Regions from separate parts of the Streptococcus cristatus AS 1.3089 genome, predicted to be linked through region 2. Evidence: predicted binding sites of a transcription regulator. Region 2 holds the regulator's gene; the other holds the start of a gene.
The links. The regulator HrcA, encoded in region 2, represses chaperone genes, less so after heat shock. The targets are predictions, from matches to a motif close to TTAGCACTCNNNNNNNNNGAGTGCTAA.
Positions count from the first base shown of each region.

Region 1: groES (co-chaperone GroES) is a predicted target of HrcA. The motif match lies at 9,121-9,147, and genes of this name have one in related genera.

Region 1 is NC_021175.1:1,926,379-1,937,544, reverse strand. It holds gene dapD (2,3,4,5-tetrahydropyridine-2,6-dicarboxylate N-acetyltransferase) at 1-491, shown strand, start outside; gene I872_RS09560 (N-acetyldiaminopimelate deacetylase) at 583-1,716, shown strand; gene I872_RS09555 (5-formyltetrahydrofolate cyclo-ligase) at 1,737-2,273, shown strand; gene I872_RS09550 (rhomboid family intramembrane serine protease) at 2,257-2,940, shown strand; gene galU (UTP--glucose-1-phosphate uridylyltransferase GalU) at 3,188-4,090, opposite strand; gene I872_RS09540 (NAD(P)H-dependent glycerol-3-phosphate dehydrogenase) at 4,121-5,137, opposite strand; gene I872_RS09535 (ABC transporter ATP-binding protein) at 5,296-7,002, shown strand; gene I872_RS09530 (ABC transporter ATP-binding protein) at 7,004-8,782, shown strand; partial or broken gene I872_RS09525 (PTS subunit) at 8,844-9,026, shown strand; gene groES (co-chaperone GroES) at 9,171-9,452, shown strand; gene groL (chaperonin GroEL) at 9,476-11,098, shown strand.
Region 2 is NC_021175.1:252,533-263,698, forward strand. It holds gene I872_RS01235 (bifunctional glycosyltransferase family 2/GtrA family protein) at 1-115, opposite strand, end outside; gene sstT (serine/threonine transporter SstT) at 437-1,654, opposite strand; gene I872_RS01245 (mechanosensitive ion channel family protein) at 1,818-2,690, shown strand; gene I872_RS01255 (helix-turn-helix transcriptional regulator) at 2,867-3,766, shown strand; gene I872_RS01260 (GyrI-like domain-containing protein) at 3,827-4,441, shown strand; gene I872_RS01265 (ClbS/DfsB family four-helix bundle protein) at 4,454-5,005, shown strand; gene hrcA (heat-inducible transcriptional repressor HrcA) at 5,198-6,232, shown strand; gene grpE (nucleotide exchange factor GrpE) at 6,271-6,795, shown strand; gene dnaK (molecular chaperone DnaK) at 7,056-8,885, shown strand; gene dnaJ (molecular chaperone DnaJ) at 9,243-10,373, shown strand; gene I872_RS01290 (GNAT family N-acetyltransferase) at 10,423-10,827, shown strand; gene I872_RS01295 (TetR/AcrR family transcriptional regulator) at 11,043-11,166, shown strand, end outside.

The DNA of each region.
Region 1 (11,166 bases), 470 kb from region 2:
AGCAGGATGCCCGAAACTCAGCGGTGCCACTTTTGGATAAGCGCGACATCAATGCCCGCATTGAGCCGGGCGCTATCATCCGTGACCAAGTCGAAATCGGCGATAATGCTGTTATCATGATGGGTGCAGTCATCAATATCGGGGCGGAGATTGGTGCTGGGACCATGATTGATATGGGTGCTATTTTGGGCGGTCGAGCGATTGTCGGCAAAAACAGTCATATCGGTGCTGGTGCAGTTCTGGCGGGAGTCATTGAGCCAGCTAGCGCAGAGCCAGTTCGGGTTGGGGACAATGTGCTGATTGGTGCCAATGCGGTTGTGATTGAAGGTGTACAAATTGGCAGTGGATCGGTTGTTGCGGCTGGTGCGATTGTGACCCAGGATGTTCCGGAAAACGTAGTGGTTGCTGGCGTTCCAGCGCGAGTTATCAAGACCATTGACGAGAAGACCCAGCAGAAGACAGCTTTGGAAGATGCCTTGCGTACGCTTTAATTTTGGTTAAAAGAATATTGCCGCCCTTGAATTGCATCAGGGGCGGTCTAGCTCTTAATTTGCTCTGACAAGATTTTAAAGGAAAGAAACGATGCTTGATTATCTGAACATTCGCCGTGATTTACACCAGATACCTGAAATCGGTCTGGAAGAATACAAGACCCATGCCTACCTGATGCAGGTCATTGATGGACTGACAGCAGGTCTAGACTTTGTGGAAATCCGAACTTGGCGGACTGGTATTTTGGTCTTTATCAAAGGAAGTTCACCAGATAAGACGATTGGCTGGCGGACAGATATTGATGGTCTTCCGATTGTGGAGGATACCGGACTGGACTTTGCCAGCACTCATGAAGGTCGCATGCATGCCTGCGGACACGATATGCACATGACGGTCGCTCTAGGATTGCTGGAGCAAGCTGTGAGTGCTCAGCCTATCCACAATCTGCTTTTTCTCTTTCAGCCTGCTGAGGAAAATGAAGCTGGCGGTATGCTCATGTATGAAGACGGTGCCTTTGGCGACTGGCTGCCAGATGAATTTTACGGTCTTCATGTGCGGCCGGACCTTAAGGTCGGCGATATTGCCACTAACAGAGGGACTCTCTTTGCTGGGACCTGTGAAGTTAAGCTGACTTTTAAGGGAAAGGGCGGTCATGCGGCTTTTCCTCATGAAGCCAATGATGCTTTGGTGGCAGCTAGCTACTTTATCACCCAGGTGCAGACCATTGTCAGCCGCAATGTCGATCCGATCGAGGGAGCGGTTGTGACCTTTGGTTCGCTCCATGCTGGCACGACCAACAATGTCATCGCAGAAACGGCCTTTCTGCATGGCACCATTCGGACTCTGACTCAGGAGATGAACCTCTTGACCCAAAAGCGCTTACGGGAAATAGCAGAGGGCATAGCCCAAAGTTTCGATCTGGAATTGGACTTGGAACTCAAGCAAGGCGGCTACCTACCCGTAGAAAATGATCCAGTTCTGGCAGATGAATTGATGGACTTTTTCCAGAAGGAAGAAGGAGTGCAGTTGATTGATATTGCGCCGGCTATGACAGGCGAGGATTTCGGCTATCTGCTCAGCAAGGTCAAGGGCGTCATGTTCTGGCTGGGAGTGGATAGTCCCTATGCCCTCCATCATCCCAAGATGACACCGGACGAGGCAGCACTGTCCTTTGCTATTGAAAAGATTGGGAAATTCCTAGATTATAAAATCAACGAAAGATAAGAACAAGGTGGATGAGTTGCATGAAAAAAGAGTTGAGACAAACTGTACTGAAGCAGATGAAGAAACTTGCAGGAAAAGAAAAAGAGCAGGCAGATAGCTGGCTGACCCAGCACTTGCTCAGTTCAGCAGCTTATCAAAAAGCTCAGGTTATCGCTACTTATCTTTCCATGCCGCATGAAATCTCAACTGCAGCCTTTATCAAGCAGGCTCAGTTGGACGGCAAGCGGGTTTTAGTGCCTAAAACCTACGGCCAGGGTCGGATGATCTTTGTGGATTATGATGAAAGCAGCCTGCAAAAGAGCTCTTTTGGCCTTATGGAGCCGATAAGCGAAGAGGCTGTGGAGAAGCCGGAGATTGATCTGATTCATGTGCCGGGCGTTGTTTTCAATTCTCAAGGCTTTCGAATTGGTTACGGCGGTGGCTACTATGACCGTTATCTGGCTGATTATGCAGGAGCATCCATCAGCACTATTTATGCAGCCCAGCAGGCAGATTTTACACCAGCTCAACATGATGTTGCAGTAAAGGAGTTACTCATTTATGAAACAAATCTTTGATAGAGACTATCCCGTGACAAGCATTTTGCTTATCCTAACGAGCCTTGTTTTCGCCTTGATGTTTCTTTCCTACGGTTTTCAATACAGCAGTTCCGAAGCCTTGTATTACTTTGGCGCCGTGCGCGGTTACACGATTCAAGCGCTGCCGGAGCAGTTTTGGCGGGTTTTTGCTGCTATTTTTATCCACATTGGCTTGGAGCATTTTGTGATTAATATGCTGACGCTTTACTTCCTTGGTCGACAGATTGAAGCCATCTTCGGCTCTTGGAAATTTTTGATACTCTACCTGATGTCAGGAGTGATGGGGAACTTATTTGTTGTCTATTTTTCACCCGACAGCCTGGCAGCTGGGGCTTCTACTGCTCTTTTCGGCCTTTTTGCTTCCGTTGTTGTGCTTCGTTATGCTACGCGAAACTACTATCTGCAGCAGCTGGGTCAGTCCTATATGAGCCTGCTGGCTGTCAATCTGATCATGAGTTTTTTACCGGGAATTAGTCTTGCAGGGCACTTGGGCGGTCTAGTCGGTGGAGCTTTAGGAGCTGTGATCTTACCAGTTTCGGGAGAGCGTTACGCTTTTAGCAAGTCTCAACGTTTTTTAGCATTAGCGGCCTACCTTGGATTAGCAGCTATTCTGATTTTTCTGACTTTTCAAAGACCAATTTTTTAAGAAATGAACCCAATGAAAGTGGGACAGAAATCGGTAATTCGTTAGAATTCGATTTCGTCGTCCCACCTCCGCACAGTTGAGTAGGGCTGTAAAAGCTGATGAAATCAGCCTAGTAGGACCCACTCAACCACTGCGTCTTGCTCGACATCCAAAGACAATTGAGAGGCTAGGACTTTTGTCCCAGCCTCTTTTCTGTATAGTGTTAAAAGTTCTTGCATCAGCTAATCTATTGCTTGAGCGCTTTTATTTATTTTTTCGTTTTCTTATCTAATTTTTTGCCTAAATCGATAATGTATTGTTTCAAATCGTCCTTGACTTGTGGGTGCTTGAGAGCATAATCGATAGAAGTTTTCATAAAGCCGAATTTATCGCCGACATCATAGCGGTCACCTTTAAATTCGCGGGCAAAAACGCGCTGAGTCTTGTTGAGGGTATCGATGGCATCCGTCAGTTGAATTTCATTGCCAGCGCCGGGAGTTTGTTTTTCTAGGATTTCAAAAATTTCTGGTGTGAGCAGATAGCGTCCGATAATGGCCAAATCGCTTGGCGCATCTTCTGGTGCCGGTTTTTCAACAAATTTTTCAACGCTGTAGAGGCCATTGACTCCTTCGCCTTGCGGTGCAATAACGCCGTAAGCAGAGACTTCTTCGTGAGGAACTTGCATAACTGCAATTGTAGATGCGTGGGTTGCCGCATAGTCATCCATGAGTTGCTTGGTGAGTGGCACTGCCTTGTCATTGGTAATATCCATCAAATCATCACCCAGCATGACCACAAAGGGTTCATTTCCGACAAAAGCCTTAGCTTGAAGGACAGCATCTCCTAGCCCACGTGGATGGCTCTGACGGATGAAATGCAATCCAATACCAGTAGTTTCATCCACCAGCTTGAGTAAGTCGTTCTTACCCTTTTCCTTGAGGTTGTATTCTAATTCAAAGTTTGAGTCAAAGTGATCCTCTATGGAGCGTTTTGACTTCCCTGTAACAACCAGAATGTCTTTGATTCCAGACTTAAGAGCTTCCTCGACGATAAACTGAATAGTTGGTTTGTCAACGATCGGCAGCATTTCCTTGGCTAGTGCCTTAGTGGCTGGTAAGAAGCGGGTACCGAGACCGGCTGCAGGGATGACTGCTTTTCTGACTTTTGACATAACTTTCTCCTTTATAAAAAATACTGTAACTTAAGACCACTCATTTTCAGCTTTGAACTCATTGCTCATCATATCATGAATGGCATCTTTGATATCATGGCCGTCATAGATGACCTTGTAAATAGCCTGGGTAATTGGCATGTAGACACCGAGCTCTTGAGCTAATTCGTAGGCTGCCTTGGTCGTAGAGATTCCTTCGATAACCATGCCCATGTTGGCTTCAATATCAGCCAATTTTTCGCCACGACCCAGCGCATCTCCAGCCCGCCAGTTGCGAGAGTGGACAGAAGTTCCTGTGACAATCAAGTCGCCGACACCAGAAAGACCGCTGTAAGTCAGAGGGTTGGCTCCCAGTTTGACACCAAGTCGGGTAATTTCAGCCAGACCGCGTGTGATGATGGCAGCTTTGGCATTGTCACCATAGCCCAGTCCGTGGAGAGCTCCGGCTCCAACTGCGATGATATTTTTCAGAGCACCTGCTGTTTCTACGCCAACGACATCGGTATTAGTGTAGAGTCGGAAATAGTGGTTGCTGAAGAGCTCCTGCACATATTTAGCAGTTTCAAGATCCTTGGATGCTGCGGTAATCAGGGTAATATCGCGAACGATGGTTTCCTCAGCGTGGCTAGGACCTGAAACAACGACAATCTCGCTGCGCAAGTCAGCAGGGATTTCCTCTTCCAGAATGGTCGAAATCCGTTGGTGGCTGTTAGGTTCTAGTCCCTTGGATGCATGCATGATTTTTACCTTGTGATCCAAGGTTTGCGCAACTTGTTTGGCTACCAGACGGGTCACCTTGGTCGGCACGACAAAAAGGACAGCATCTACGTTTTCTAGAGCATCTTTCAAGTTGTGATAAGCCTTGATCTCTTCGCTTAGAACAACATCTTTGAAATAGCGTTTGTTTGTATGCTGGTTATTGATCTCGTCAATCTGCTCTGCAATATTGCCCCAAATCCGGACTTCATGGCCATTATCATTGAGGACTTGCGATAGAGCCGTTCCCCAAGAACCGGGGCCAATCACAGCAATTCGTTGTTTATCCATCTTTTCTCCTTGTACGAGACCCACAAAAGGCCTCACTTGCTTTTAGAGTTATTTATTATATTGTACCATATAATAACTGAAATTTCTTACTTGACATTGTTTTTATGTGTGATATAGTAAGGAAGCTAAACAAAGTTAAAAATCTACGAGGAGGAATTATGTTCAGAAAAGCTTTATCAGCCTATAAATTATTTATCTTTTTATCTCTTCTGATGACATCGCTGATGCTGGCTAGCTCGCTGTTGCAGCCCTTGTATCTCAAAGATGTCTTGAATGCTCTTTTGGCAGGAAATCGGCAAGAAATCTATCGTTTGGGGGCTTGGTTGCTGGGCTTTGGTCTGGTTGGCTTGCTCGCTGGTGGGGCAAATGTGACTCTGGCAGCCTATATTTCCCAAGGTGTGTCGTCGGATTTACGGGAAAAAACCTTTCGGAAAATCCAGGCCTTCTCTTATGCCAATATTGAACAGTTCAATGCGGGGAATCTAGTCGTCCGAATGACCAACGACATCAATCAAGTGCAAAATTTGGTCATGATGATGTTTCAGATTTTATTCCGCCTGCCTATTTTATTTTTAGGCTCCTTTATTCTGGCGGTGGTGACCATTCCTTCCTTGTGGTGGGTCATTGTCCTGATGGTCTTTTTGGTCTTCTTTTTGACAGGAGTGATGATGGGCTTGATGGGTCCACGCTTTGCCAAATTCCAAGTTCTCTTAGAAAAGATCAATTCGATTGCCAAAGAAAACCTGCGTGGTGTCCGTGTCGTCAAATCTTTCGTGCAGGAGAGAGAGCAGTATCAGAAGTTTACGCAAGTTTCAGATGAACTTTTGGAGCAAAATCTCTTTATTGGTTATGCCTTTTCGATCGTTCAACCGATGATGATGATCGTTGGCTACGGGGCTGTCTATCTGACCATGTGGCTCTTGTCTAGCATGATACAGATGGATCCAGGCTTGGTTAGCTCCATTGTCTCTTTCATTTCTTATTTGAATCAAATCATGTTTACTATTATCATGGTTGGCTTTTTGGGCAATACCGTTACGCGTGCCATGGTGTCGATTCGGCGGATCAAGGAGGTCTTGGATACAGAGCCAGCGATGACCTTCAAGAATGAAGTTGACGAAGATCTGGAAGGTAGTCTGGTCTTTGACCATGTGACCTTTACCTATCCGACAGATACAGAGCCCATGCTCAAGGATATTAGCTTTGAAGTCAAACCGGGAGAGATGATTGGTATTGTCGGAGCAACGGGAGCAGGAAAATCAACTCTGGCCCAGCTTATTCCGCGTCTTTTTGATCCTCAGGAAGGCTCCATCAAAATTGGTGGCAAGGACTTGCGAGATATTAGTGAAGCTTCTCTGAGAAAAAATGTCTCTATCGTTCTGCAAAAAGCTATTTTATTTAAGGGGACGATTGCGGACAATCTGCGTCAAGGAAAGCAAAATGCTAGCCTGCCAGAGTTAGAACAGGCGGCGCGCATTGCTCAGGCGAGTGAGTTTATCAATCGCATGGAAGATACCTACAACAGCCAAGTCGAAGAACGGGGAAATAATTTCTCCGGCGGACAAAAGCAAAGAATGTCCATCGCGCGTGGTGTCGTCAGCAATCCCAATATTCTTATCCTAGATGACTCGACTTCCGCTCTGGATGCCAAGTCCGAAAAACTGGTTCAAGAGGCGCTGAACAAGGATTTGAAGGGAACAACGACCATCATTATTGCTCAGAAGATTAGCTCCGTGGTTCATGCGGACAAGATTTTGGTGCTAGATCAAGGACGCTTGATTGGCCAAGGTAGACACGCAGACTTGGTCGCTACAAATGATGTCTACCGAGAAATTTATGAGACTCAAAAAGGAAAGGAGGACTAAGATGAAGACAGCGAAATTTTTCTGGCAATATTTTAAACAGTATAAACTGGCCTTTTTGATCGTTATGATTATGATTATCATCTCGACGGTTTTACAGGTTCTCTTTCCGATTTTTACCGGTCTAGCCATTAGTGAGTTGGTGGAGTTGGGCAGTGCTTTTGCGAATGGCAAGCTGGCTTCAGGCGACGTTTCTGCCTTTGCCGCTTTTCAAGGAATTATGTGGAATTTGGCGCTGGCTTTCATCTTCCTTTCGCTATCTAGCTTGATCTACATGCTGCTGATGAGTCGGATTATCTCCTACTCAACTAATGAAATGCGTAAGGGGCTCTTTGGAAAATTGGCTCGCTTGACCGTTTCCTTCTTTGACCGCCATCAAGACGGGGATATCTTGTCGCGTTTTACCAGCGATTTAGATAATATCTTGCAAGCTTTCAACGAGAGTCTAGTCCAAGTGATGAGCAATATCGCTCTCTATATCGGCCTGATTATCATTATGTTTATGCGGCATGCGACCTTGGCTTGGGTGACGATTGCCAGTACGCCAGTAGCCATCATTGTCTTGGTATCCATCGTCAAGCTGGCTCGCAAGTATACAGACTTGCAGCAAAAAGAAGTCGGTCAGCTCAATGCTTACATGGATGAGACGATTTCCGGCCAGAAGGCAGTTATTGTGCAGGGGATGCAAGAAGAAGTCATCAAAGGCTTTGTCCAGCAAAATGATAAGGTTCGGTCAGCTACTTTCAAAGGACGCGCTTTTGCTGGCTTGCTCTTTCCTGTCATGAACGGAATGAGCCTGATCAATACGGCTATCGTGATTTTTGTAGGTTCAGCCATTATGCTCAATGATCCTAATGTGAAGACCTCAGTAGCCATTGGTCTGATTTCAACCTTTACACAGTTTTCTCAACAATACTATCAGCCTATCATTCAGGTTGCGGCAAGCTGGGGAAGTCTGCAGCTGGCTTTCACTGGTGCGGATCGGATTCAGGAAATGTTTGATGCGCCTGAGGAAGTGCGTCCGCAGAATGCACCAGCCTTTACCGAGCTGAGAGAAGGCGTCGAGATAAAACATGTGGATTTCTCTTATGTCGAAGGTAAGTCGATTTTGAAAGATGTTTCCATCTCAGCGCCAAAAGGCAAGATGATTGCCGTTGTAGGACCGACAGGATCGGGCAAGACGACCATCATGAACTTGATCAATCGTTTTTACGATGTGGATAAGGGCAGTATCGAATTTGACGGACGCGATATCCGAGACTATGACTTAGATAGCTTGCGCAGTCATGTCGGTATCGTTTTGCAAGATTCTGTTTTGTTCAGCGGAACCATTCGAGACAATATTAGATTTGGAGTGCCGGATGCCAGTCAGGAGATGGTTGAAATCGCTGCGCGTGCAACCCATATTCACGAGTATATTGAAAGCTTGCCTGATAAATACGATACAATCGTAGATGATGATCAAAACATCTTTTCAACAGGTCAAAAGCAATTGATTTCAATCGCTCGAACCCTTTTGACCGATCCTCAAGTGCTAATCTTGGATGAGGCTACCTCCAACGTTGATACGGTAACCGAGAGCAAGATCCAGAGCGCGATGGAGGCTATTGTGGCAGGCCGAACCAGCTTTGTCATCGCTCACCGCTTAAAGACTATACTAAATGCTGACCAAATCATTGTCTTAAAAGACGGCGAAGTCATTGAAAGAGGTAACCACCGGGAACTGCTACAACTGGGCGGCTTCTATTCTGAACTCTACCACAATCAATTTGTATTTGAATAAATGTTTACAGAAACGAAGGTATTTTATGACAATGCCTTTGTTTTTTGTCTGGAAGAAGCCAATCGCTTTTGTCCTGATCTATCTCTTTCATCGAACCAATCTGCTTCTGTTCATCATCGGTGTTATCTTGGCTATTTTGGGCATCCTTGCCATGCTAGTTTTTGGCTATGGCATCTACAAGGGTCGACTGAATTTACAAAAGGTCATTGATGATTTTGAAGAGAAGCTGAAGTTAGCTCAATAAGGATTCCAATTAACTTTCCTCCCAAAAACTTTGTCATTTGGCAAAGTTTTTTTCTTGACTATTTCTGACCAAGTGATACAATATTAACTATAGATTAGCACTCGCTATAATAGAGTGCTAAAATTCAATCTTTGGAGGAAAACCATGTTAAAACCATTAGGTGACCGTGTGGTCTTAAAAGTAGAAGAAAAAGAACAGAAAGTTGGTGGCTTTGTTATTGCTGGTGCAGGGCAAGATGCGACAAAAGAAGCGACAGTCATCGCAATCGGCCAAGGCATCCGTACGCTCAACGGAGAACTGGTCGCACCAAGTGTCAAGCCAGGTGATAAGGTTTTAGTTGAAAGCCATGCTGGCATTGAAGTCAAAGATCAGGATGAGACATTCTTGGTTGTTGGAGAAGCAAGCATTCTTGCAATTGTGGAGTAAAAATCTAAGAAAGAGGTTTAAAAATGGCAAAAGATATTAAATTTTCATCAGATGCACGCAGTGCAATGGTTCGTGGTGTGGATATTCTAGCAGATACTGTCAAGGTGACCTTGGGTCCTAAAGGCCGCAATGTTGTTTTGGAAAAATCTTTTGGTTCACCCCTCATCACCAATGACGGTGTGACCATTGCCAAGGAAATTGAATTGGAAGATCATTTCGAAAATATGGGTGCTAAGTTGGTATCAGAAGTTGCTTCAAAAACCAATGATATTGCTGGGGACGGAACAACGACTGCTACTGTTTTGACCCAAGCTATTGTTCGAGAAGGAATCAAAAACGTCACTGCTGGTGCTAATCCAATCGGTATCCGCCGCGGGATTGAAGCAGCAGTTGCGACTGCTGTCAGCGCTCTGAAAGAAACTGCGATTCCGGTTTCTAACAAAGAAGCGATTGCTCAGGTTGCTGCCGTATCTTCTCGCAGCGAGAAAGTCGGCGAGTACATCTCTGAAGCTATGGAAAAAGTTGGCAATGATGGCGTTATCACCATCGAAGAGTCCAAAGGTATGGAAACAGAGCTGGATGTCGTAGAAGGAATGCAGTTTGACCGTGGCTACCTGTCTCAATACATGGTGACGGATAGTGAAAAAATGGTGGCTGATCTGGATAACCCTTATATCTTGATTACAGACAAGAAAATTTCTAATATTCAAGAGATTCTGCCATTGTTGGAAAGTATTTTGAAAACCAACCGTCCGCTCTTGATTATTGCAGATGATGTGGATGGTGAAGCTTTGCCAACATTGGTTCTTAACAAGATTCGTGGTACCTTCAATGTAGTGGCTGTTAAAGCACCAGGTTTCGGTGACCGTCGCAAGGCTATGCTGGAAGACATTGCCATCTTGACAGGCGGTACAGTGATTACAGAAGACCTTGGTCTGGAGCTCAAAGATGCGACCATTGAAGCGCTTGGACAAGCTTCTAAAGTCACTGTTGACAAGGACAGCACTGTGATTGTCGAAGGATCTGGCAATCCTGAAGCCATTGCCAATCGTGTGGCCGTTATCAAGTCACAAATCGAAAGTACAACTTCTGAGTTTGACAAGGAAAAACTGCAAGAACGTCTGGCTAAATTGTCCGGTGGTGTGGCGGTGATTAAGGTCGGAGCTGCAACCGAAACCGAACTTAAAGAAATGAAACTCCGCATTGAAGATGCCCTTAACGCAACTCGTGCCGCAGTGGAAGAAGGAATCGTCTCCGGTGGGGGTACAGCCTTTGTCAGCGTACTGGGTGCAGTAGCTGCTCTTGAATTGACAGGAGATGAAGCGACAGGCCGTAACATCGTTCTCCGTGCCTTGGAAGAGCCTGTCCGTCAAATCGCTCTGAATGCAGGATTCGAAGGCTCAATCGTCATTGACCGTCTGAAAAATTCTGAAGCAGGTACAGGCTTTAATGCCGCGACTGGCGAATGGGTCAACATGATTGAGGCTGGAATCATTGACCCAGTCAAGGTGACGCGCTCAGCCTTGCAAAATGCCGCTTCTGTAGCCAGCTTGATTTTGACAACAGAAGCTGTTGTGGCCAATAAACCAGAACCTGCTCCAGCAGCACCAGCTATGGATCCAAGCATGATGGGCGGAATGATGTAAGACACATAGAAGAAAGTACAACTTTTTTGAAATCAATAAAGTAAAAAAGACTTCAAACTATTGATCAA
Region 2 (11,166 bases):
TACCGTCATCGATGACAATGATATGAAAATCGCTCTTGCTCTGAATTTTTTGAATCAGTTTAATCAAATTATAATCGGGCTCGTAAGCTGGAATCACTAGATAGTCCATATCCATACCTCTTTCTTAGATGATTTGTAGAAAGTATACAGATTGCGGCTTAAAGCTAGCTGATATCAGTTATCTTTAAGAAAAAGTTAAATCTTCTTTAAGGAAAAGGCGAGGAAATTGTTTCTCAGGCCAAAAAAAAACTGAGAGTGGGACAGAAATCGGTAATTCATTAGAATTCGATTTCGTCGTCCCACCTCTGCACAGTTGAGCAGGGCTGTAAAAGTTGATAAAATCAGCCTAGTATAGCCCACTCAACCACTGCGTCTTGCTCGACAATCCAAAGACAATTGAGAGGCTAGGACTTTTGTCCTAGCCTCAGCGCTTTGTTTAATAACGTTTTTCCTTGGGCCAGGTGCTCATTTCAGCAGTAGCTGTAAAAAGCACGTCTGTGGATGAGTTGAGGGCAGTTTTGCAAGAGTCTTGGATGACACCGATGACAAAACCAACACTGACGACTTGCATGGCCAGATCGTTTGGGATGCCAAAGAGGCTACAAGCCACAGGAATCAGGAGAAGCGAGCCTCCAGCCACTCCAGAAGCCCCGCAGGCGGAGATGGCCGCAACGATACTGAGCACAAAGGCTGTTCCGAAGTCCACCTGAATGCCTAGTGTATTGGCCGCTGCGAGGGTAAGCGTATTGATTGTCACCGCTGCTCCTGCCATGTTGATGGTTGAACCGAGTGGGATAGAGACCGAGTAGGTTTCAGGATTGAGGCCCAAATCTCGACAAAGTTTCATATTAACAGGGATATTGGCAGCAGAACTACGGGTGAAAAAGGCAGTGACGCCACTGACTTTTAAGCAGCGCCAAACCAGTGGATAAGGATTTTTTCGAAGAACGATGGAGACGATCAAGGGATTGACGGCCAGAGCGACAAGAGCCATGGAAGCTAATAGTAGGAGCAGGAGCATGCCGTAGCTCTTGAGCGCCTCAAATCCTTTGCCAGAAATGGTCGTGTAAACTAGTCCTAAAATACCAAAGGGAGCCAGATTGATAATCCATTCGACAATCTTTGAAGTAATATCTGCCAGTGTTTTAAAGAGTTCTTTACTTTGCTGACTGGCCTCTCGCATGGCCACCCCAAAAACAACTGCCCAAGACAGAATGCCGATATAATTGGCCTTGTTCAGGGCGTTGATTGGATTATCGACAAGGTTGAGAAGGAGATTGCTCAAAACTTGGCCGATGCCTTTCGGTGGACTAACTTCCGAGCTGGCTGCGGTTAGCTCAATGGTCACAGGATAGATATAGTTGGCGAGGACGGCGACAAGGGCAGCCGCAAAAGTTCCTATTAGATAGAGGATAGTGACGGTTTTCATATTGCTTTTCTGCCCTTTTTGGTGCTGAGAGAGGGCATTGGCAACGAGGGTGAAAACGAGCAATGGTGCGATAGCTTTTAGACCGCCGACAAAGATTTGTCCCAGTAGGCTAATGGCGCTGGCTTGTGGGAATATGAGAGCCAGCAGGGCGCCTGTGATAATCCCGATAGAAATCCGTTTGATAAGATTGGCACGATTCCAAGCAGAAAGAATTCGATGAAACATAGTAGATTCCTTTCTAAAATAAACTGCTTTCCATTACACGCTAGAGGTCGTATAAAATCAATGTTTTTTAGTATTCACTATGCGGAATAGGGATGCTTTAATGCCTATCTGTTGCCCTTTGTGGTATAATGAATAAGATTTTTGTATCTCATAGGAGGAAAGAATGACAGCTAATGGGAATGTTTTTACGCGCTATTTCCAGCAATTTGACTGGTCAGCTATTCTGGATGATGTGTTTTCGAAATTCGTCTCCTTGGTCTTTTTGTGTTTACTATTTTGGGTGGCTAAGAAAATTCTCCATCTCTTTGTGACTAGACTGATTGCGCCATCTTTGAAATTATCTCGGCAGGATGAGGCACGACAAAAGACCATTACACGTCTGATTGAGAATTTGCTCAATTATGCCCTTTATTTTCTTTTGTTCTACTGGATTTTATCCATTTTGGGCATGCCGGTCTCAAGTCTTTTGGCTGGGGCAGGGATTGCTGGTGTAGCCATTGGGATGGGGGCACAGGGCTTTCTGTCCGATCTGGTCAATGGTTTCTTTATTCTCTTAGAGCATCAGTTGGATGTAGGGGACAATGTTCGCTTGACCAATGGTGCTATCAAGATTGCAGGAACCGTTGTCAGTGTTGGGATTCGGACTACGCAGGTACGTGATGCGGACGGAACTCTTCACTTTGTGCCCAACCGAAATATCACCGTCGTCAGCAATCTTTCTCGTGGCGATATGCGAGTTCTGATTGATATTCCTATCTATGCTGAGACGGATTTGGATGAGATTTATCGGATTATCGCCGCTGTCAATCAGGAAGCTGTGCCACAACATCCAGAGATTATGAAGGAGCCTGATATTCTAGGTCCGCAGATGGCCGCTAACGGCCAGTTTAATTTTCGGGTCAGCTTGACAGTAGAGGGCGGCATGCAGACCAGTATCTATCATATTTTTTACAGGCTCTACCATGAAGCCCTGCTAAAAGAAGGAGTGGCGCTGCCAACCTTGGCTCCAGTTACAGGAAATAATGGCAAAGTTTAGCAGTGATCATGGAAACAAAAACAAACAACATCTATTGAAAATAAGATTTCTAATCACTAAAAGGATGAATGCTCAGCATTTATCCTTTTTCCTTTTAGCTTATCCGAGGTCTAATCTGCCTAAATATGACATGCTATGGCAAGTATTGTATAATAGGAAGAGGGGAAGGAGCAAGCATGCAGAATAATAGACTATTTCGGATATTGTACTACATTTTGGAGAGAGGGAAAGTGACTGCAACGGACCTAGCCGAGAAATTCGAAGTTTCGGTTCGGACCATTTATCGAGATGTAGACTCTCTAAGTAGCGCTGGGATTCCGATTTATACCACACAAGGAAAGGGTGGTGGCATAGAAATCGCAAAGGATTATGTCTTGCGAAAGTCCCTGCTGACAGCGGAGGAGAAAGAGCAGATCATGGCGGCCCTGCAAGGTCTGGAGAGCACCAGTCAGCTTTACCAGAGTGACCTACTTACAAAGCTTTCGGCGCTATTTCAAGTCAAAAATTCCAACTGGATCGAAATCGATTTTAATCACTGGCAAAATGATAAAGCATATGAAGAAACCTTTCATCAATTAAAAACTGCGATTCTAGGCAAGCACCTTGTTTCTTTTTCTTACTTGGCTAGCGATGGACAGGAGACAAATCGCTGTGTCAAGCCTGTACGTTTGTTCTTTAAAAGTCAGAATTGGTATCTCTATGCTTTCTGCCTCTTGCGACAGGAATTCAGGTATTTTAAGCTATCTCGGATGAAAAATCTAGAGCAGCTGGAGAAAAGGTTTGAGGACAGCTTTGAAGATGTCGTCTTGGAAAAAGAGCTGACCTACGAAAATACCATTAAGCTGGTAGTCAAGTTTGATCGCAAAGCGGCCTTCAGGGTTTATGACGAATTAGGCGGAGACATTCGGACAGATGCCGAAGGAAATTTATATACAGAAATTGAAATTCCCAATGACCAGCGTCTATATAGTTACATCCTGTCCTTTGGAGACGCTGTGGAGGTCTTAGATCCGCCCGAAATCCGAGTGAAAATGAAAGAAATGATTCATCAGCTGGCAGAAAAATATAAAACTTGACATAGGGTGTCAGGTATCTTCTTGTATACTAATGGTAAGAAGAGAAAAGGAGGCAGTAAGATGAAATATGAATGGAGAAAGAGTGAGAAAGGCCTTTATGGAGCCAAGCAAAAGCCAGAGCTGGTAGAGGTGCCAAGTCAACAGTTCATTGTGATCGAAGGAGAGGGCGACCCCAATGAAGCAGATTTCTCTGAGCGGGTATCTGCCCTTTATTCACTGGCCTATTCCATAAAAATGCTCTTTAAATCCATGATGAAAGATGAGGCGGAGGACAAGGTGACGGATTTCACAGTTTATCCTTTAGAAGGTATCTGGGAAAAAGCTGCTGGGGAAGGCTTCGATAAAAGTCAGCTGCGCTATCAGCTCATGATTCAGCAGCCCAATGTCATCACTCAGGATATGTTTGCGGCGGCGCTTGAGAATGTTCGCAAGAAAAAGCCCAATCCCCTCTACGATGACATCCGTTGGCAAAGCCTGCCAGAGGAGCGAGCCATTCAGGTCTTACACATAGGAAGTTATGACAGTGAGCCGGCCTCTTTTAAGAAAATGGACGAGCTGGCAAGCAGCTTGGGACTGGAGAGATGCGACCAAGTCCACAGAGAGATTTACTTGAGCAACAAAAATAGGACAGCTGAAGAAAAGTTGAAAACCATCTTAAGGTATTCCGTCAGATAGGAGGAATGTAACATGCCAAGACCTGCAACAAAAAACGATTTACTGGCTGCAGCTACAGAAAATTTCGAAAAACTCAATCTGCTCATTTCGAACATGACAGCAGAAGAGTTGGCAAGGCCCTTTGATTTTTCAAAGGATGAGAAAAAGAAAGAAGCTCACTGGAAGCGCGATCGGAATCTGAGGGATGTCTTAATACATCTTTATGAGTGGCACCAGCTGCTGCTCAACTGGGTGCAGGCCAATCAAAGGGGAGAAGAGAAGTCCTTCCTGCCTGCTCCCTACAATTGGAGAACTTATGGTGAGATGAATATCGCATTTTGGGAAAAGCACCAGCAAACCTCTCTTGAGGAGGCAAGTTCTTTGCTGGCTAGTTCATATAGAGCTGTCCTAGACCTAGCCGCAACCTTGACCAATGAAGAATTATTTTCTAAAGGAGTTTATAAATGGACGGGTGGAACGACCTTGGGCTCCTATTTTGTCAGCGCCACATCCAGCCACTATGATTGGGCTATGAAAAAGCTTAAAGCTCACCAAAAGAATTGTAAAGGGAATTCCGTCCAATAAAGTTTTCTAGGACTTGAGACTGATTTTTAGCACTCTTGCAAAAAGAGTGCTAATTTTTTGAGTTTTTGTCTTGACTTTCATTTTCAAGAGTGTATAATAGAATCATGGTTTAGCACTCGAGGTGTTAGAGTGCTAAATATAAAAAATAAAATCTCGCCAGTGGCTGGAATTTTCTAAAGAGAGGTGAAGTCCTTGGTAACAGAACGCCAAAATGAGATTTTAAATCTAATTATTGATATCTTTACCAAGACGCAGGAGCCTGTCGGTTCTAAAGCTTTACAAGAGTCTATCCAGTCTTCGAGTGCCACCATCCGTAATGACATGGCGGCCTTGGAAAAGGAAGGACTGCTGGAAAAGGCCCATACATCGAGTGGTCGCAAGCCCAGTGTCGCTGGTTTCCAGTATTTCGTCCGGAATTCCTTGTCCTTTGACCAGCTGGCGGAAAATGAGCTCTACGAGGTCGTCAAGGCCTTCGATCAAGAGTTTTTCAAGCTGGAGGATATCCTACAGCGGGCGGCAGATGTCTTGGCAGAGTTGAGTGATTGCACGGTTGTAGCCCTTGATGTCGAGCCTAGTCGGCAGCGACTGACAGCTTTTGATATCGTGGTTCTCAGTCAGCATGCAGCTTTAGCTGTCTTTACTTTGGATGAGTCCAATACCCTGACCAGTCAGTTCATGATTCCTAGGAATTTTCTCCAGGAAGACCTACTGCGCTTGAGGGATATGATTCAGGAGCGCTTTCTGGGACAGACGGTATTAGATATTCACTATAAGATTCGGACGGAGATCCCGCAGATTATCCAGCGTTACTTTACGACGACAGACAATGTTCTCGATCTCTTTGAGCATATTTTTGCTCAGATGTTTTCGGAAAAAGTAACTGTAGCTGGTAAGGTCCAGTTGTTACGTTTTGCGGATCTTGAGGCCTATCAGTTCTTTGATGATCGACAGAAGGTAGCCTTTGAAATCCGTGACAGCTTAGCTGAGGATCAAATGCAAAATGTCCGAGTCGCAGCTAGCCAAGAGGACTGTCTGGCTAATCTAACCTTGATTTCCAGCAAATTCCTGATTCCCTATCGGGGCTTTGGGATGTTGGCAGTGGTTGGTCCAGTTAATCTGGATTACCAAAAGGTGGTTAGTCAACTCAATGTTGTCAATCGGGTCCTAACTATGAAACTCATCGATTTCTACCGATATTTGAGTAGTAATCATTATGAGGTGAGTTGAACATGAAATTACATAAATTCCTAAAAAGGAGGCGAAAAATGTCTGAGGAAATAAAAAACGAAGAAGTAAAAGAAGAGGAAGTAGTAGAAACTGCTGAAGAGGCTGTTGAAACTGCTCCTGAAAAATCAGAATTAGAATTAGCCAATGAGCGGGCAGAAGATTTTGAAAATAAATACCTTCGCGCTCATGCGGAAATGCAAAACATCCAACGTCGTGCCAACGAAGAACGCCAACTCTTGCAACGTTATCGAAGCCAAGATTTAGGGAAAGCTATTTTACCTTCCTTGGACAACCTTGAGCGTGCGCTTGCCGTTGAAGGCTTGACAGATGATGTTAAAAAAGGTCTGGAAATGGTACAAGAAAGCTTGATTCATGCCCTTAAAGAAGAAGGAATTGAAGAAATCGCGGCGGACGGAGCATTTGACCATAACTATCACATGGCCATCCAAACCGTTCCAGCAGATGACGAGCACCCAGCTGATACCATCGCACAAGTCTTCCAAAAAGGCTATAAACTCCATGATCGCATCCTAAGACCAGCAATGGTGGTGGTTTATAACTAGGCTAGAGAACTTAAAAAACTTGTCCGAAACGACAATAAACTATGAAGAAAGATAAGAGGCAAGCCGGAGGCTTGCAAGGAAGATATTTCCCGCCGTGGTGAAAGTTTCAGTAGCTTATGCTACTGAAGCAGGGGATTTTTGAGACAATAGGCTCAAAAATAAGTGATGAAATCCCGTAGGGAGTTGCTCACGTCCCCACCACTTAAGGGGAATATCAAGAAAAATCAAAATTAGAATTAAAATAATAAGGAGAAAAACACATGTCTAAAATTATCGGTATTGACTTAGGTACAACAAACTCAGCAGTTGCAGTTCTTGAAGGAACTGAAAGCAAAATCATCGCAAATCCAGAAGGAAACCGTACAACTCCATCTGTAGTGTCATTCAAAAATGGTGAAATCATTGTTGGTGACGCTGCAAAACGTCAAGCAGTCACAAACCCAGATACAGTTATCTCTATCAAGTCTAAGATGGGTACTTCTGAAAAGGTTTCTGCTAACGGTAAAGAGTACACTCCACAAGAAATCTCAGCTATGATTCTTCAATACTTGAAAGGTTACGCTGAAGAATACCTTGGTGAAAAAGTAACTAAGGCTGTTATCACAGTTCCAGCTTACTTTAACGATGCCCAACGTCAAGCAACAAAAGACGCTGGTAAAATCGCTGGTCTTGAAGTAGAACGTATTGTCAATGAACCAACTGCAGCAGCCCTTGCTTACGGTTTGGATAAGACTGACAAAGAAGAAAAAATCTTGGTATTCGACCTTGGTGGTGGTACATTTGACGTATCTATCCTTGAACTCGGTGACGGTGTCTTCGATGTATTGGCGACTGCAGGGGACAACAAACTCGGTGGTGACGACTTTGACCAAAAGATTATCGACCACTTGGTAGCAGAATTCAAGAAAGAAAACGGTATTGACTTGTCTACTGACAAGATGGCAATGCAACGTTTGAAGGATGCGGCTGAAAAAGCTAAGAAAGACCTTTCAGGTGTAACTTCAACTCAAATTAGCTTACCATTCATCACTGCGGGTGAGGCTGGACCTCTTCACTTGGAAATGACTCTGACTCGTGCGAAATTTGATGATTTGACTCGTGATCTTGTAGAACGTACAAAAACTCCAGTTCGTCAAGCTCTTTCTGATGCAGGCTTGAGCTTGTCAGAAATCGATGAAGTGATCCTTGTTGGTGGTTCAACTCGTATCCCAGCCGTTGTAGAAGCTGTTAAGGCTGAAACTGGTAAAGAACCAAACAAATCAGTAAACCCTGACGAAGTGGTTGCTATGGGTGCAGCTATCCAAGGTGGTGTCATCACTGGTGATGTCAAAGACGTTGTCCTTCTTGACGTAACACCATTGTCACTTGGTATTGAAACAATGGGTGGAGTATTTACAAAACTCATCGAGCGCAACACAACAATTCCAACATCTAAATCACAAGTCTTCTCAACAGCAGCAGACAACCAACCAGCCGTTGATATCCACGTTCTTCAAGGTGAACGCCCAATGGCAGCAGACAACAAGACTCTTGGACGTTTCCAATTGACTGACATTCCAGCTGCACCTCGTGGAATTCCTCAAATTGAAGTAACATTTGATATTGACAAGAACGGTATCGTATCTGTTAAAGCTAAAGATCTTGGAACTCAAAAAGAGCAAACAATCGTCATCCAATCTAACTCAGGTTTGACTGATGAAGAAATCGACCGCATGATGAAAGATGCCGAAGCGAACGCTGAAGCAGATAAGAAACGTAAAGAAGAAGTAGACCTACGTAACGAAGTAGACCAAGCAATCTTTGCGACTGAAAAGACTATCAAGGAAACTGAAGGTAAAGGCTTTGACGCAGAACGTGATGCTGCTCAAGCTGCCCTTGATGACCTTAAGAAAGCCCAAGAAGACAATAACTTGGACGACATGAAAGCAAAACTCGAAGCTCTCAACGAAAAAGCGCAAGCTTTGGCAGTGAAACTCTACGAACAAGCCGCAGCAGCCCAACAAGCTCAAGCACAAGCAGGAGCAGAAGGCGCACAAGCAACAGGAAACGCAGGCGATGACGTCGTAGACGGAGAGTTTACTGAAAAGTAAGATGTTGAGGCGTTAAGAAAACGAAAGAAAAATAGGAAGCCATCGCCTTGTGCGATGCACAAAAGATGGCTTATCTTTTTTCCGAAGTTTTTAGCCGAAACTCAGTTAAGCATTGCTAGTTTGATTTTTAAAACTCGAACTAGTAAGTATAAGAAGAAATCCAGAGGTTGCAACCCAGCCTCTGTTTTTCGGTAAGAAAAGAGTTGGAACGTAAATTTTTGGTTTTTCTTTAAACTAAGTTAGAAAGGAACTGAACCCGACCTAAATTCTAGGAAAAAAGAGAAATCAGTCTGGGAGCATCACTCCGTCGCCTGATTTCCTATTTTTCAGTCGAATTTTACGGTCTTGGTATCTTAAATGAACAATACAGAATTTTATGATCGTTTAGGTGTCTCTAAGAATGCTTCTCAGGATGAGATCAAGAGAGCCTATCGGAAATTATCTAAAAAATATCACCCAGATATCAATAAGGAGCCTGGGGCGGAAGATAAATACAAAGAAGTCCAAGAGGCTTATGAAACGCTGAGCGATGAGCAAAAGCGGGCTGCCTATGACCAATATGGCGCAGCGGGTGCCAATGGTGGCTTTGGTGGTGCAGGCGGCTTCGGTGGCTTTGATGGCTCTGGTTTTGGCGGCTTCGAAGACATCTTTTCTAGCTTCTTTGGTGGTGGCGCAACTCGTAATCCAAACGCTCCACGCCAAGGGGATGATCTCCAGTATCGGGTAAATCTCCGCTTTGAAGAGGCTATTTTCGGGGCAGAAAAAGAAGTGAAATACAATCGTGAGGCGAGTTGCCATACTTGTCACGGTTCAGGTGCCAAGCCAGGAACTAGCCCAGTAACTTGTGGCCGCTGTCATGGTTCTGGTGTTATCAATGTTGATACGCAGACACCGCTGGGCATGATGCGTCGACAAGTGACTTGTGATGTCTGTCACGGTCGCGGACAAGAAATCAAAAGTCCATGCGAAACCTGCCATGGAACAGGACATGAAAAGCAAGCGCATAGCGTTCATGTAAAAATCCCTGCTGGTGTGGAAACAGGTCAACGAGTTCGCTTGGCGGGTCAAGGTGAGGCAGGCTTTAATGGCGGTCCTTACGGTGACTTGTATGTAGTGGTGAACGTTGAGCCAAGCGATAAATTTGAGCGAGACGGTTCTACCATTTACTACAAGCTCAACCTCAACTTTGTGCAAGCAGCTCTGGGTGACAGTGTGGAAATTCCGACTGTCCATGGAAATGTTGAATTGACAATCCCAGAAGGAACTCAGACTGGCAAACGTTTCCGCCTGCGTGGTAAAGGAGCACCAAATCTACGCGATGGAAGTGTCGGTGACCAATATGTCACTGTCAATGTCGTAACGCCGACAGGACTCAATGATCGTCAAAAGGCAGCTCTTAAGGATTTTGCGGCGGCTGGAGACATCACAGTGAGCCCTAAAAAGAAAGGCTTCTTTGATAAGATGAAAGATGTCTTTGAAGGGGAATAAAGAAGGAAGAGGCAGAGTTAGTATTCTGCTTTTTCGTTAGGAGAAAAAAATGACAGAATTTCAAGACTTTATCGAGCAAGTTTTCAAGGAGCAATATGAGGCTTCTTTTGGTCCAGATATGCTTGAAGAACTTGAGCCCAAGGATTATTATCTGATACGGGAAGAGGAAGGAAACTTGATCGCCGTGCTCCATGCCCAGCAGGTGTTGGAAAACATCCATATCAAGGCCTTAGTGGTAGATAAGGGACACCAGAAAAAGGGCTTGGGAGCTAGTCTGCTGGCAGAATTAGAAGAAAGGGCTGAGAAAGCGGGAGTCAGCAGCATCACCTTGTCCACCAAATCTTACCAAGCCAAGGATTTTTACATCAAGCAAGGCTATAAAATCTATGCCAGTCTGGAAGACGTGCCTCAAAAAGGTGCGACCAAATATCATTTTATCAAGCGACTGGGCTGAATTGTTTTTAGAATAGAAGTCAAGTTGGCTTCTATTTCTTAAATCATTTTACATACATACAGCGTGTATGTTATAATTAAGACTGAAAAGTTTTTTTGGGAATTAAGACATTATTTTAATAAACAAAGATGTGCTGGCTCAGTACAAGGGGCTATTTCTGATTTTCAGAAAGACTTGCTTTAGAGTGTTAGAGCAGTTTAAAATGGAGAGTGAGAATGAATAAAAAACAGCAGGCTTCACTAGAGACAAGTAGCAAAATATTAGCCATCGCCCGGAAACATTTTTCTTTAAAGGGTTATGCAGAAACTTCCTTGGAAGAAATTGTAGATGAGCTGGGAA